One region of the Halomonas sp. C22 genome, then DNA from elsewhere that is predicted to be linked to it. Evidence: predicted binding sites of a transcription regulator. Region 1 holds the regulator's gene; the other holds the start of a gene.

The links. The regulator FliA, encoded in region 1, starts transcription of late flagellar genes. The targets are predictions, from matches to a motif close to CTAAAGTTNNNNNNNNNNCNGCCGATA.
Region 2: fliD (flagellar filament capping protein FliD) is a predicted target of FliA. The motif match lies at 2,598-2,624, and genes of this name have one in related genera.

What each region holds. Positions count from the first base shown of each region.
Region 1 is NZ_VBVC01000009.1:48,053-55,223, reverse strand. It holds gene FEU76_RS15305 (sensor domain-containing diguanylate cyclase) at 1-1,116, opposite strand, end outside; gene FEU76_RS15300 (OmpA family protein) at 1,140-1,811, opposite strand; gene FEU76_RS15295 (motility protein A) at 1,816-2,631, opposite strand; gene FEU76_RS15290 (RNA polymerase sigma factor FliA) at 2,671-3,375, opposite strand; gene FEU76_RS15285 (flagellar protein FlhE) at 3,402-3,713, opposite strand; gene FEU76_RS15280 (hypothetical protein) at 3,897-4,496, opposite strand; gene flhF (flagellar biosynthesis protein FlhF) at 4,493-6,667, opposite strand; gene flhA (flagellar biosynthesis protein FlhA) at 6,718-7,171, opposite strand, start outside.
Region 2 is NZ_VBVC01000002.1:137,241-144,411, reverse strand. It holds gene FEU76_RS03935 (serine hydrolase domain-containing protein) at 1-104, opposite strand, end outside; gene FEU76_RS03930 (hypothetical protein) at 500-820, opposite strand; gene fliD (flagellar filament capping protein FliD) at 1,152-2,495, shown strand; gene fliD (flagellar filament capping protein FliD) at 2,731-4,134, shown strand; partial or broken gene FEU76_RS03915 (flagellin N-terminal helical domain-containing protein) at 4,414-5,901, shown strand; partial or broken gene FEU76_RS18800 (flagellin) at 5,932-6,195, shown strand; gene FEU76_RS03910 (hypothetical protein) at 6,428-6,853, shown strand; gene FEU76_RS03905 (hypothetical protein) at 6,901-7,137, shown strand.

The DNA.
Region 1 (7,171 bases):
CCCCCCATGGCGATGCCCCCTGTCGATACGCTTCACCAGTTGGCACACCACCGTGGAGAGCGGCACCACACCGGCAGAACACACGCTGCCATTGAGCCACAGGGCAACCCCCTGAGCACGGAACAACGCGCACCAGGACGCAGCCTGCTCGTGAAGAATCTGCTGGGGGCTTTTGGGTTCTTGCTGGGCAGAGACCGACAGCACCAGGCTATCCTGCACGCGCTGCAGGTAACGTGCCTCCTGGCGAGCACGCAGCAACAACAACCGCTGCGTCGCCATTTGCACCAGTGTCCGCACCGCATCGCGCAAGGGAGGTGCCACGGGGTGGGCATGGGCCGAATGACAGAACAGCAGCCCCCACAGGCCAGCATCACTTTGCATGGCCACACTGAAAGCACTGTGTGCCCCCAGCCGCTGCAGATAGACGCGCCGCTCGGCAGCCGGCGCACGCAAGAAGCAGTTGCGCAGGTTGGCCGTGACGTCTGCGGGCACCAGGGGCTCGGTGTCGGCGGTGACGTCTTGAATCAAGCGCACCGGATGACGTTCGTAGGCATGCCGCAAGGCCAGTGGGAAATCGCTGGCCGGAAACCGTTGCCCGCGCAGCCCTGCCAAGCGCCCCGTACACTTTTCGGCCACGATGAGCCCATGCCAATCGCCGTCGAAATGGCACACCGAGACGCGCTCATGCCCGGTCAACTCCTGAACGGCACCGACCAGGTAGTCCAGCAGTTCCTCCTGGTGCGTGGCTTCGGCCAGGCGCACCAGGCGCTCATTGAGGGTTCCCAGCAAGCGCTGCTTACCCATCGGGGGCAATGGCTCTATTTCGACGACGACGTGTCGGTCTGTTCGATAGGCCTGGAGTTGAAAGCGCGTATCGACGGTGGCTCGGCGAAAAGTGAGCGGGCCGGGTAGGCGGGGCTGCCCTTGCAGTTCATGGCGCAGCCGCTGGCTGAGCCGCTTGCCCAGCAGAGACGTCAGCCTAGGGGGCGGCTGCTCGTTGGTGGGTAACCCCAGCAATGCCGCCAGGTTGCGGCTGACGGCCTGAATCTGCCGCACGTCGGTATCCAGTACCAAGACAGCGCCAAAGGACTGCAGTCGAGAATGATGCGTCGACACGAAGATAGCCTCGAGATAGTGCTTTACCCCTCGACCTGCTGTTTGAGCAGCAGTTCAACACGTCGGTTGGCAGCTCGCCCTTCCGGGGTAGCGTTACTTTCCATGGGTTGGGTGTCGGCGTAGCCAACCGCCCGCATACGAGAAATGGCGATACCCTGACGCTCCAACTGGCGCACCACGGCAATGGCGCGACCCGTTGAAAGCTCCCAGTTGGAGGGGAAACGCGGGGTGGCAATGGGCAGATTATCCGTATGCCCTTCCACCGAGATTTGGCCTTCGAACGTTTGGAGTACCGATGTGAGCCCTTCTAACACAACTTGCCCCTGAGGCGTTAGCACATCATTGCCGCTGGGAAACAAAAGACTGTCGTCGATGCGCAGGGTGATGCCTTCACGGCCCTGCGAGACACTGACCCCCGGAATATCCAGCCCGGCCATCTGCGGCTGCACACCGTCGTGACGTGGGTGAATGCCGGTGGCCAATGAGGCCAACGGCATGGCCATGATGGCACTGGCCGGCCCCATGGCATCGCTCTCCCTCCCGTCCCCACCGCCAGGAGGCGTCAGCGCCAGCAAGAGCACGAACAGGGTAATCAGCAGCGTCAAGACGTCCAGGTAACTGGTCAGCCACCCTTCGTCGCTCTCGCCCGCTGCCGCTGGCAGTTCCAGCGCAAACCGTGCCTCGTGATTGAGCATGGCGCTACCCTTTCAGCGCCGAATCGACGCCTGGACGCGGCTTGACGCTCGCATCACGGATTTCGTCGTGGTAGTTGGCCACGAACGAGTTCAACGTCTCTTCGATGAACGACGGCAAGCGACGCTTGGTAATGAGAGAAATGCCTTCCAGTACCATGTTCATGGTGATCAGGCGCTCTTCGGTCCGCCGCTCCAGTTTGACGGCAATGGGCTTGAAGACCAGATTGGCCAGCAGAATACCGTAAAACGTGGTGAGCAGCGCCACGGCCATACGTGGACCGATCACCTGCAGATCGCCCGCATCCATGACTTCCAGCATGTTGACCAGCCCCACCAGCGTACCAATCATGCCAAAGGCCGGCGCATAGGTGGCCATGGTACGGAAAATCTGCGCTTCGGCATGCTCACGCGCCTTCAGCCGTGCGATCCGCCAGCGCAGCATGTCGAAAATTTCATCTTCCTTGGTGTTGGCAATCACTAGTTGAATACCGGTGCGCAGAAACGGGTTGCGCGTATGCTCCAGCTCCCGCTCTACCGCTCGGACATCGCCCTTGAACCATAACCGCGACATGGCCACCAGCTCGCCGATATCATCGCGCACATAGGTGTTCTCGCGGCGGAATACCAGGCCTACCAGGCGCACTACCCGCAGTACCTCCTTCAAGGGGTAGCTGATGAACGTCGCCGCCAGAGTACCGGTAATGACGATGGCCAGACCAGGCAAGTTGATAAAGCTTTCTGGCGACTCTGCGGTAAAGAACAGCACGCTTATCAACAACAGCATGCTGGCAAATATGCCGATCAACGTAGAGGGGTTCATCAACGGCTCCTTGCCGGTTAACGTGAGAGAATAAGAAGGTCAATCGTGGTCGCTCAAGCGGGCACGAAGGCGGCTGACGGCCTGGCTATGCAGTTGCGATACCCGCGATTCGGTGACGCCCAGTACCGCCCCCACCTCTTTGAGGTTCATCTCTTCCTGGTAATACAGGGCCATCAGCAGTTTTTCACGCTCGGGCAACGCCTCGATCGCTTCGATCAGAGTGTGCCGCTGCTGCTCGTCGAGCAGTTGTTCGAAAGGGCGATTGGCGCTGCCTTCGTCCCCGGCTGGCTCACCGCCATCGGCCACCAGTTCCTCGAAGGGCAGTAGCTGCCCGCTATTGGTGTCGTTGAGCAGCTGTTGATAGTCGCTCAGCGGCATCTCCAGCTCACGGGCAATTTCCACCTCTTCAGGGGGCCTGCCCAGCATCTGCTCCAAACGGCGTACGGTTTCATCGACTGCGCGGGCAGAGCGGCGCACGCTGCGCGGCAGCCAGTCCCGAGTGCGCAGTTCATCCATCATGGCGCCCCGAATGCGTTGGCTGGCGAACGTGGCAAACGTCGCGCCCTGTGCGGCATCAAAGCGTCCTAGCGCCTCCAGCAAGCCCACCATGCCCGCTTGAATCAAATCATCCAGCTCGATACTGGCGGGCAACCTGACCTGCAGTGTCAAGGCCTGACGTCTCACCAGTGGCATGTATTGAGTTAACAGCTCACTCTGCTTGATCCTGCCTTGTGCTGTATACATCCTATTGCCTCACGGCTAAACGATCTTTACTGATAATTCACGATGACCTGCAGCCCCTGTACGCGCACGGGCCGTTGCCCCGGTGACAGCGCAAAGCGCAAATGAAGCGGCGCGTTGGCATCCAGACCTGCCAGTGCCATGGTGCTGCCACGCATGCCACTCAGAGGCACGCATTGTGCAGGATGGCATAGCCAGGCGTTGACAGGCGCATGGGCAGGCGCCTCGAAACGCCATTGCACCCTCGCCAATGTCGCTTCGCCCAGCGGTATGCCCGCCGGAGGCCTGATGGCCTGGCTGCTGCTCGCCCGATCGCTCATGGCCACCACCACCGCGGGCATTTGACTGCTCCAGCTACCTGTCGCTGCCCGCGCCGATTCACCCACAACCAGCGATAACACCAACACCCACGCGGCGCTGGAGAGAAACACGCTCCATGTCACTGTTGACCACTTTGCGGTGTTGATCAATGTTCGTAGCAACATCGTCTGTAGAGGCATTGCCGGTCCCTTGTCATGGGGTCATCAACGAGCCAGTAGCAACAGCTCTATTTGCAAATAGTGCGCAGCGGCATCACGCAGGTTGTCCAGTAAGCCCTGACGCGGAAGGTGCGGCTCGTGCAGGGCCAGCAGGCGGCGCGGCCCCCCTTGCTCACGCATCTGGCGTAGGGCACGGTACATGCTCGCGAAGGCCTCGGCGTCACTGCTCACCCATAGCGCCCAGTGAGGGTGATGCGCCAAGGCAGCCATCGACCCTGCCTCGGGGCTTGCCACCTTGACGTCCCACTCCTGAGGATCGCCCGCCCACTGGCGCCCCAGCGATGCCCACTGCGCCAAGCGACCTTTGACCTTGTCGACGTGCACGGCACCCGCTGAGCTCAACCCCACAATGACCAGTGTGCGTGTCGGGCGGGGGGCCGTTACGTTCGCTGCCGCACTTGCGACCTCCTTGGGAGCGGTTTCCGAAGCGTCCGCGCCAACGTTCGTTTGCGCCACTTCCTTGTCTGAAGTGGAAGTATCGACACTCGGCGCGTCGGCCGCAGGCTCGTCAGGTTGCTCGCCTCGCTGCTGGCGCTGCAAATCTGCCCATTTTCTCAGCCCGGCAGCCTGATCCTGGCCATTCATAGCACATCCTCGAGGCTGACACTGCCCAGTTGCCGAATGGCATCTCGGGCCATCAACACATGCAGCAGCGCGTCCAGCAGGGCCGTATCCCGGCGCTTGCGCTGGCTACCCAACAGCCGCACCAGATCCGTTCTCAGCGCCTGGCCTGGTTCATCATCGGCCAGGTCGAGGTGGCCTGCCACGGCCGCTGCACCGCTGGCCATCAACAGGCGCAGCTCACGACTCACTTCGCCACTGTCGCTTTCCTTGAGCTGTTGCCACGCTCGCTTGGTCAGTGCGGCCAGCCCATCGCTTTCGAGCTGGGTGACCAGCAGTGACAGTACATCGCTACCCAACCGGGCGGGTGTCAACCAATAGCGACGCGCGACGCGCTTGTCACTTTCAGGGTCACGGATGTCGCCCGCCCAGGCCAGCAGGGCGTGACCCGAGGCGGCCTGCACCTCGACATAGGCATTCCACAGCTGCATGCGCTGGCCGCGAAAACGCACCGTGACGCTGTGGGTCAGCGTACTCTCTTGAAACAGATTCTTCAGGGCGTAGCGCTCGCCCTGATAGTCTACTCGCTGGCTGGCATGCACCGCGCTGACCCAGGTCAAACGTTGGTCGTGCAGCCAGGTGAGCACGTCGGGTTCTGGCAGAGCGGGCAGCAGGTGAACTGCCATATCTTCTCCACACTCTTCCAGACGCGGCTGCCAGCCGGCAGGCTGACGGTGCTGAAGCCGCGTCAGGGCCAACCAACGGCCCTGCTCATCCAGCCGAACATCCGGCATCGTCCAGTCACAGCCACGCCCTTGGCTGCGTGGCGACCAGGCCAGCCCCATGGCGCGGCTATTGGCATCTGCCCCGGACAACAGCTCATCCAGCCGCTGATCCTGAATGACCCCAGGCAGTGCGCCGATATCCCAGGCGGCTTCCAGCAGGTAAAAGTCATCCACCCGTTTGCGCAGTCGAGCCAGCACCGATGAGAGCCTGCGCCCTTGCCCCAGCACATCCCGCGACCAGCGTGGCAAGCTGAGCGGCGCCGAGGGTTCGGTCTGGTGCACGGCGCGGGGCTGTGCGCCCAACGCCTGAGCGATCAGCGCCTGAGGGTCGGCCACGGACATGTCTTCCGGCACCTGCTGGCCATGGGAGCCAAACAGCACACGCATGCCATGGCGCATGACGATATCCAACGCCGGGGCCAAGCGCCCCGCTTCATCCTGCTTGGTGATGATGCAGTCGTCCAGCGTCGCCCCAGCCGCCCAGGCTGCCTGGCGATAGCGCAACACGACCTCCTCCAGCGTTTCGGGCTGACTGGCGGCATTCAACATCAGCACCAGACGCACGGTGGATTGCCCCCCCTGAAGGTGTGCAATCTGCTCGATTACCCGCTGATCGCGCTGGCTCATGCCGACGGTATCGATGACCACCCACTGCTTGCCCTGAAGCCGTCCCACCAGCTCGTCAATGGGTTGCTCGACATCCAGCGCATACATGGGGGTATCCAGCAGTCGCGCATAGATCCGCAGCTGCTCATGGGCACCAATTCGGAAGCTGTCGGTAGTCACCAACGCCACCGGGCGTGTGCCATGGCGCATCACAAAACGCGCCGCCAGCTTGGCCGTGGTGGTCGTCTTGCCGACCCCGGTAGGGCCTACCAGAGCCACGATGCCGGTCTGGTCGAAAAACGCCTCTTCCTGACGCAGTACACGCAACCGCGCCATGAGCTGTTCGCGTAGCCAGGTCATCAAGCTGTCGCTGGAAGCCGGTAACGATGCCAGCTCATCGGGCAAGGCCTCGACCACTTCCTGGCTCAGCTCATGGCTGAAGCCAACGCGCAGCATCACCTGCTGCAAGTGCTCTGACGCGCTGGCCACCCCTGGCGCGGGGTCGGGCTGTCGTCGCGACAGCAGCTCGCGCATCTCTTGCATTTCACGCAGCAGACGCTCGCTCATGGCTTCCAGCGGATCTGGCTGCTTGGGCAATGAAAACACCGGCACAGCGGGCTTTTCCTGGGTGGCCGGACTGGGAGCAGGATCGAACTGATCGACCGCATCGTCCGCCATGGCGAGAATCTCGACCCCGCCTTCGGTGCGCCGGTTGGCCACGATCAGGGCATCATCGCCAAGTACGTCTCGCACCTGGCGCATGACATCGCGGCTGTTGGCTCCGACAAAACGCCTAACGCTCATGTATCACCTGTTACCTATGTACGAAAGACGGATAGCCATCACGAGCGGCATCAGCGACCACCCACCAGCGTGGTCACACGCAGCGTGCGGTCGTCGGGAATTTCCGCTTGAGACATCACCACTAAGTGGCGCATGCGGCGGCGCAGGAAGCGCGACAACACGGCCCGTAGCGAGTGCTGAACCACCAGCACAGGCGCTTCACCACTGCCTTCATGCTTCTCTAGCGCTTGCTGCGCTTGATTCATCAAGGTATCCGCCAGCCCTGGCTCCATCGCACCATTGCCGTTCATTGCTTGCAACAACACTTGTTCTAACTGCGCATCCAGCCCCATCACATGCAGCGTATCTTGGCCCGCGAACCACTGCTGGGTAATGGCCCTGCCCAGCGCAATACGCACCAGAGCCGTCAGCTCGTTGGGATCTTTCTGCTGACCCGCATGCTCTGCCAAGGTGTCCAGCACGGTACGCATATCACGAATCGAGACATCCTCATCCAGCAGGTTC
Region 2 (7,171 bases), on a different contig from region 1:
GCTTGAAGCCGTGCGGCATCAGGGGCGTTGGCAGAGGCCATCGGCAGAGAAAACGAGACGAAGGAGAGCGCACAACAGCAGGACACCAGTAGAGGAAAACGCATCGCAGAACCTTGGCAGAGCCTTGAAAAGGGGAGGCTAAACTTCGAGGCAGTGCCTGGCCAAAGGTTCCCCAGCGGCCCCTGATCAGCCAAATTCCAGGAAATTACGCAAACATCAAAAAAGCCTGCTACGCTAGAAGGGCCTGTTAAGGGAGAAGCAACCCTTTGATTTTCATGAAACGCTAAAGCAAGGAGTGCCGTTATGCGTAGCATTATCTATATCGTGGGTCTGGTTGTCGTGGTGTTGTTCATCCTTTCGCTGCTGGGCTTACGTTAAGCAGCCTGGGGCCACCATCCCCGTTAGCACGCCAAGCGCCCGCTTCCCCCAGCGGGCGTTTTTTTATGGGTTTCAGTTGGCTCAAGCCGCTTGTTTGTCCAGGCGCGTCATTCGCTTGTATTCAAGCGCAGTCGGCGGCCCCTTGGCCAAACATATCGAACATCAATTCGCGGCCCATGCCCGTCAGCACCCAACGGCCATAGCTGTTGTACGTCGCGGCACCGCTCTGTTCCAATACCTGTTGGCACATGGCCCAGCCAGTTTGCTGCTGGCGCAGCGTGTTCAGCTCATGACGGGACAAGCCCCGTTGGGACAAGGTGATGGTTTCAAGGACGTGGCCGCTTTCATAAAGCAGCTCGGCAGCACGGGAAAGGCAGTGGCGCAAGCTGCGTTGCAGATGAAAAGCAGCGCTGGAGGCCTTAGGTAACGCTTCTGCGGGCATGGATGACTCCTGCAATCGCACGGAAAAGGGGATGTGCTGCGGTGCATTATAAATGAGCCGGGATGTTAGACCAAGGTCTATGTTGAGCCATGAGCGGCGCGCAGGGTGGTTGCCACATGTCTGCAACGTAAAGCCCGTAGATTTCACTTGTGAGCCGCTGAAATTCGCCTTTGCCAACACAATGCGCTCAGCAAGAAAATAATGAAAAATTGGATGAACCCTAAAGACTGGGGTTAAATGGCCGAAGGTTATTAGTAATACAGCACACTGTTAAACGATTCATTGGCGTCGGAGCACATAGCGAGGCGTATAAACTAAAGGACATTAGCGTATGGCTTCCATTTCATCATTGGGTATCGGTTCAGGGCTTGATCTCAACGGCTTGCTAGACCAACTGCAAGAAGCCGAGCGGGGTAAGCTGGAACCCATCGAGCGACAACTGGAAACTCAGCAAACAAAAATTTCCGCCTACGGCCAGCTGCAGAGCGCAATGTCTCAGTTTCAAAGTGCAGCCGCAGCGCTTAACGACAGCGCCCTGTACGAAAGCCTTTCAACCAACGTTGGTGGCAGCGCCATTACGGCCGCCGCTGATAGTGAAGCCCAGCCAGGCGCTTACAACGTCACTGTCGACCAGCTCGCTACCGCAGGCACGCTGGCCACCACCTCCGTGCCGGATGCCACGGTAGCCCTGACCGAAGAAGACACCTCCCTGACCCTAAGCTTCGCCGGCCAGGACGATGTCAACGTAGCTATCAGTGCCAATAGCACGCTGGAAGACGTGCGTGATGCCATCAATGCCCAGCAAGACAGCGGCGTCTCCGCGTCGATTATTTTCGACGGTGAAGCATACCGCCTGGCATTGAGTTCTACTCAGACGGGGGCTGCGGCTTCCATTGAAGGCGTGGCCTTTGGCACCGCCTTCGGCAGTGAGCTGGCTACCGATGTGGTGCAAGCTGGTCAAAATGCCCTGCTCAATGTCAATGGCGTTGAGATCACCAGCCCCACTAATCAAGTGGAAGGCGCCATTCAAGGGGTCACGCTCAACCTGCAAGAAGAAGGCACCAGCACCGTGGCCGTAGAACAAGACACCCGCGCCGTGCGCGAAGCGATCACCAGCTTTGTGGATGCCTATAACGACCTGAAAGGAACCATTGGAGAACTTACCAGTTTCAACCCTGAAAGCGGCGTGGCTGGCGAGTTGAACGGCGACAGTGCCGTGCGCACAGTTGAATCGCGCTTACGCAGCGTGTTAAGCGGTGGTATGGAAGGCCAATTTTCCATGCTGAGCGATATTGGCATTACCCTTCAGCGCGATGGCACTTTGGCCGTCGATAGTGACAAGTTAGATGATGCAATTGCCAACAACCAGGAGGCGCTTTCCGCCTTCTTTGCAGGCGATGCCAGCGATGCAGGGATGGCCGGCCAGGTTAACCAGACGCTAACGCAATTGCTGGGCACCAATGGTGCTGTGGCAGGGGCCATCAGCGGGGCTGAAAACCGCGTAGAATCCCTAGGCGAACGCTATGTGCGCATGGAGCAAACCATCGAGCAGACCATTGCACGATACCGCACCCAGTTTGGCCAGCTAGACAGCATGATTGCCCAAATGAACCAGACCAGCGATTACCTGACCCAGCAGTTCGATGCGCTGGACGCCCAACTGGGCCGCCGCTAAGCGCTTTCCCGCCTTACCTTACGCCTGCTGGAAACAGCAGGCGTTTTTGTGACTGGCATACTTTATTACGTGCAGGCAAAGCTTAAAAAAACACTCACCCCATTCAAGTTTTCCGCTGATGCGCCGATAATGACTTTACATTTGATCGCTCTGCTTAACCCCCCCCCTTCAGGAGCGACGACACAAGCGCGTTCATCGCGCATGGGTTTAGCCTTTTGCACCGAGGAACGACGGTATGGCGACAATAACCTCTCTAGGCGTTGGCTCTGGCCTGGATCTCACCGGCTTGCTGGATCAGCTACAGGCTGCGGAACGCGGCAAGCTCGTGCCCATTACCCGCCAAAAAGAGCAGCAGCAGGCCAAAATTTCGGCTTTCGGCCAGCTGCAAACGTCGCTGAACGGTTTTCAGGATGCGCTGGCTAAAATCAACGACCCTAAGCTCTACCAAAGCCTTTCCGCCAACGTGCGGGGCGATGCCATTAAAGCCACTACCACCGCCAGCGCGCTGCCCGGCAGCTACCGGGTAGAGGTGTCGCAGTTGGCCACCTCTGGCACCTTGGCATCTAACCGCATCATAGGTGAAAAAAACGCCGCGCTAGACCTGCAAGGGGCCACTGCCATACGGCTCAATTTTGGCGGCGCGGATTCGGTCGATATTGCCATTGCCCCCAACAGCAGCCTGGAAGCCATTCGTAACGCCATTAACGCCCATAAGGATGCCGGTGTTAACGCCACCATCATCAACGATGGGGAAGGCTACCGCCTGGCGCTCAGCTCCAAGGCTACGGGTGCGGATGCTTCGATTGAAGGCTTCAGCTTTGTAGATGCCAGCCAGGACCCCGCGGTAACGGTAGCAGGGCCCTTTAGCGAAGATGCCGCCACCAAGCGTTCTGGCGAAAATGCCGCGCTAACCGTCAATGGCATTGCCATCAGCAGCGCCAAAAACCAGATCGAAGGGGCCATTCAAGGGGTTACGCTCAACCTGGCAGAGTTGAGTATTGCCGAAGGCGAAACGGCCACCAGTACCATTACCATCGAGCGCGACACCCTCAAGCAGCGCGAAGCCATCAACGGCTTTGTGAAAGCGTTCAACGACCTGAAAGGCACCATTGCCAAGCTGACTAGCTTTACAGGCGACAGCGAAACCGCAGGCGAACTGGTTGGCGACAGTACCGTGCGCACCATTGAAAGCCGCTTGCGCAGCGTGTTGACCGGTGGCGTGGAAGGTGGCGAGCTAGGCACCCTGAACCAGCTAGGCATTACCCTGCAGCGTGACGGTAAGCTGGCAGTGGATGACGACAAGCTATCCGATCTGGTGGCCAATAACCCCCAGGCGCTGAGTGACTTCTTCGCGGGCGATAAAAAAGAGAATGGCCTGGCAGGCAAGCTTTCCACCACTATCGACCAAATGCTCAGCAACAATGGCGTGGTCAAGCTGGCCATTAGCGGTGCAGAAACCCGCATTAAAAGCTTGGGCGAGCGCTTCGAGCGCATGGAAAAATCCATTGAAGGCACCATTGCCCGCTACCGCACTCAGTTCAGCCAGCTGGACGCCATGATCGCCCAGATGAACAGCATGAGCAGCTACCTCACCCAGCAGTTCGACGCCCTGGACTACCAGCTAGGCCGCAAGCGCTAATCCATCCCAATACACGCCCAGCCCCCCCTTTGTGGGGGGCGTTTCACATCTGGAACGCACACAGCCAGCCTGAAGGCCAGCAACTGTGGGAGGCGGCTTTAGCCCGCGACCGATTTACCCCACCCCCAAATAGCCCTACTCCTTCAGTTACCAAAAATTACACAAATCTCTTTCCCCCTCCCTAAAGATTCCCCCTCTCGTGCCGTTAATTAATACAACGGCGCTTCATGTCGCCGAACAGCGGGCCTTCCGGCCAGTTCACACGCAAGGAGTATCACCATGTCAGTGATCAACACCAACATCACTTCGATGATCGGTCAGCAGAACCTGAACAAGAGCCAGAACGCGCTGCAAACCAGCATGGAGCGTTTGAGCTCTGGCCTGCGTATCAACAGCGCCAAAGATGATGCGGCTGGTCAGGCCATTGCCAACCGCATGTCCGCCCAGATCACTGGTCTGGCCCAAGCTCAGCGTAACGCCAATGATGGTATCTCCGTTGCCCAGACTGCTGAAGGAGCGCTGAACCAGGTTAACGACAACTTACAGCGTATTCGTGAGCTGGCAGTGCAGGCTGAAAACGGCACCAACAGCCAAGACGATTTAGAGTCTATCCAGAACGAAATTAATCAGCGTCTTTCTGAGATCAACCGTATCTCTGATGAAACCGACTTTAACGGCACGAAAGTGCTTCAGTCTGATAATGGTCTGAAAATTCAAGTCGGCGCAAACGACGGTGAAGTGATTGAAATTGGCTTGAAAGAAATCAATGCCAAGTCACTGGGTTTAGAAGGCTTTAACGTTACTGGTGCGGGTGAAATCGCTAACGCCGCAGCAACTGAACGCGACCTACGTTTAGCTGATAACGTTACCGTTGGTGGCACTGCGGCCGCACCCACGTTCACGCTTAAGCAAGAAAATAGCTCGATTTCTGCTGGTCAGTTCTTTGATTTACTCGATAACAATGCAACTGTCAGTTTGACCTCTACTACTGAGACAGGCTTGTCAGACGAGACTGGTACTGCGCTTACGTTTAACAGTATTGGCAACCTCACCTACAGTAAAGCTAATGATAACTTCACCTATGACGCTACACTGAATGCTGCTTCCTTCGAGTCGCAGCTTATTCCTTCTGCAGCAGAAGGCATGCGGGAAGCGACTATTAACATTGGTGGCGCCGATACCGCTGTACTGATCGACTCACGTGGCGATATTTTCAATACTAATAACGAAGAACTGCACTTCGACGCTCAAGGGAATATCACTACCTCTACAAGTGGCACTACGACTCGTGCAACCGTGGAAGCCATGGGCGAGTTCATGACAGCTGCTAGCGATGCTACCGTCCGCGGCATCGATATGGACGGTACTGCTGCTTCTGTGCTGAGCACTATGTCAATCACGCTCGGCGATGACTCTACCTTTACTGGCACGGATAATGCTGGTGTAGCAGCTACCGGTCTGGTGATCTCTAGCAGTGACGTTCAGAACATTCTCTCCAACGAAGGTGGTACTGTTACGCTAGCAGCCAGTATTGATGTTGGCGGCGCCTCTACTACGACATTTACTTTTGATACGTCTGGCAGTGGTCTAAGTATTACTAATGGTGTAGATGCAATTCGTTTCTCAGATGCTGATGATATTGCTGGCAGCCTGACTACTGAAGAAAACACTGAAACTGAGCTGTTTGTTCGTGAAAATAATGGCGGTGCAATCACTGATGCCAACGGCATTCAGTACTATGTCGGCCAAGACGGTGAATTGACCACTGAATCTACGACGAAAGCTGAGCGTTCTTCATTGAGCGAGCTAGACGGTGCACTGTCTACTGTTGACGCCCTGCGCTCTGACCTCGGTGCGATCCAGAACCGTCTGGAGTCCTCTATCGAGAACCTGAGCACCACTGAGACCAACCTCTCTGCCGCTCGTTCGCGCATCGAAGACGCCGACTACGCAGTAGAAGTTGCCAACATGACCCGCGCGCAGATCCTGCAGCAGGCTGGCACTTCCGTACTGGCTCAGGCCAACCAGATCCCGCAGAACGTTCTTTCTCTGCTGGGTTAATTGGTTAGCTTTTAAGCTGATTGATCGATATAACGGGGCCGAAAGGCCCCGTTTTTTTGTTTTCGGGGGCGTTGTTATGGCATATCGTGTATCAAGTATTAATTATGTCCCAGATGTAGAAGGGTTTAATTTTTATGTATTTTTGATTGGAAAGTCATGGGAGGGAGGGTCAATAAGTGAAGTGGAGAAGAATTTCAATCTAATTGGGTAGAGTTTAAAAAATAAAGGAGCTTTGATTAAAGGTTTTGATGACGAGTCAATTGTAAGAGAGTTGAAAAATAAATGCCCTGGCCCTGGCCCTGGCCCTGGCCCTGGCTTTGGTAGCAAAAGCTTCTCAAAATTCGTCAGTGCTGGACATAGCGATCAAGCCGCTTTCCTGCTAACCAGTAAACACCCCAACTCATTTTCCGCTGAGGATGATATTGCTATATATCTTCCTTTGCGTAGTATTGTAGAAGTTTATGATAGCATGGAAATTTTTTATGAGGATCTATGTAATATGGTTTTAGAAAATGATGAAAGCCTCATTGCTAAGTTTGAGAGGGTTTCTGATGGGCCAGGAGTCGTTGAAAAGATTTTAAATGATGTTGAGATAAAGCCAGATTTGTTTGGTATAACTATCAATATAAAGAGGCTTTATAGTAAGTTGAAGTCATGAGTTAAAGTTTCTTAGCCCTTTGATGCCGCTATTTAACTAGAGTCAACATGACACAGGATGACCACCAGCGCGTAATTAATGAGCTGCAGCATCAAGCCACGTTAGCCCGCTTTAAAGCAACCGATATGGATGAAGAGCTGGCAGAGGATGACGACAAGCGGCTGACGATTTGGACGAAGCGCTTAAACAGCGCATACGAAGGCGCTATGGTTGGCATGGGATGGCTTCGTCGTTGCACTCCACCACAAACGCTCGTCTTAGTTCCGTTGGCTCTGGGGCGTTGAGTCACTCGACTAACGTTATAAGCACCTCCAGCAT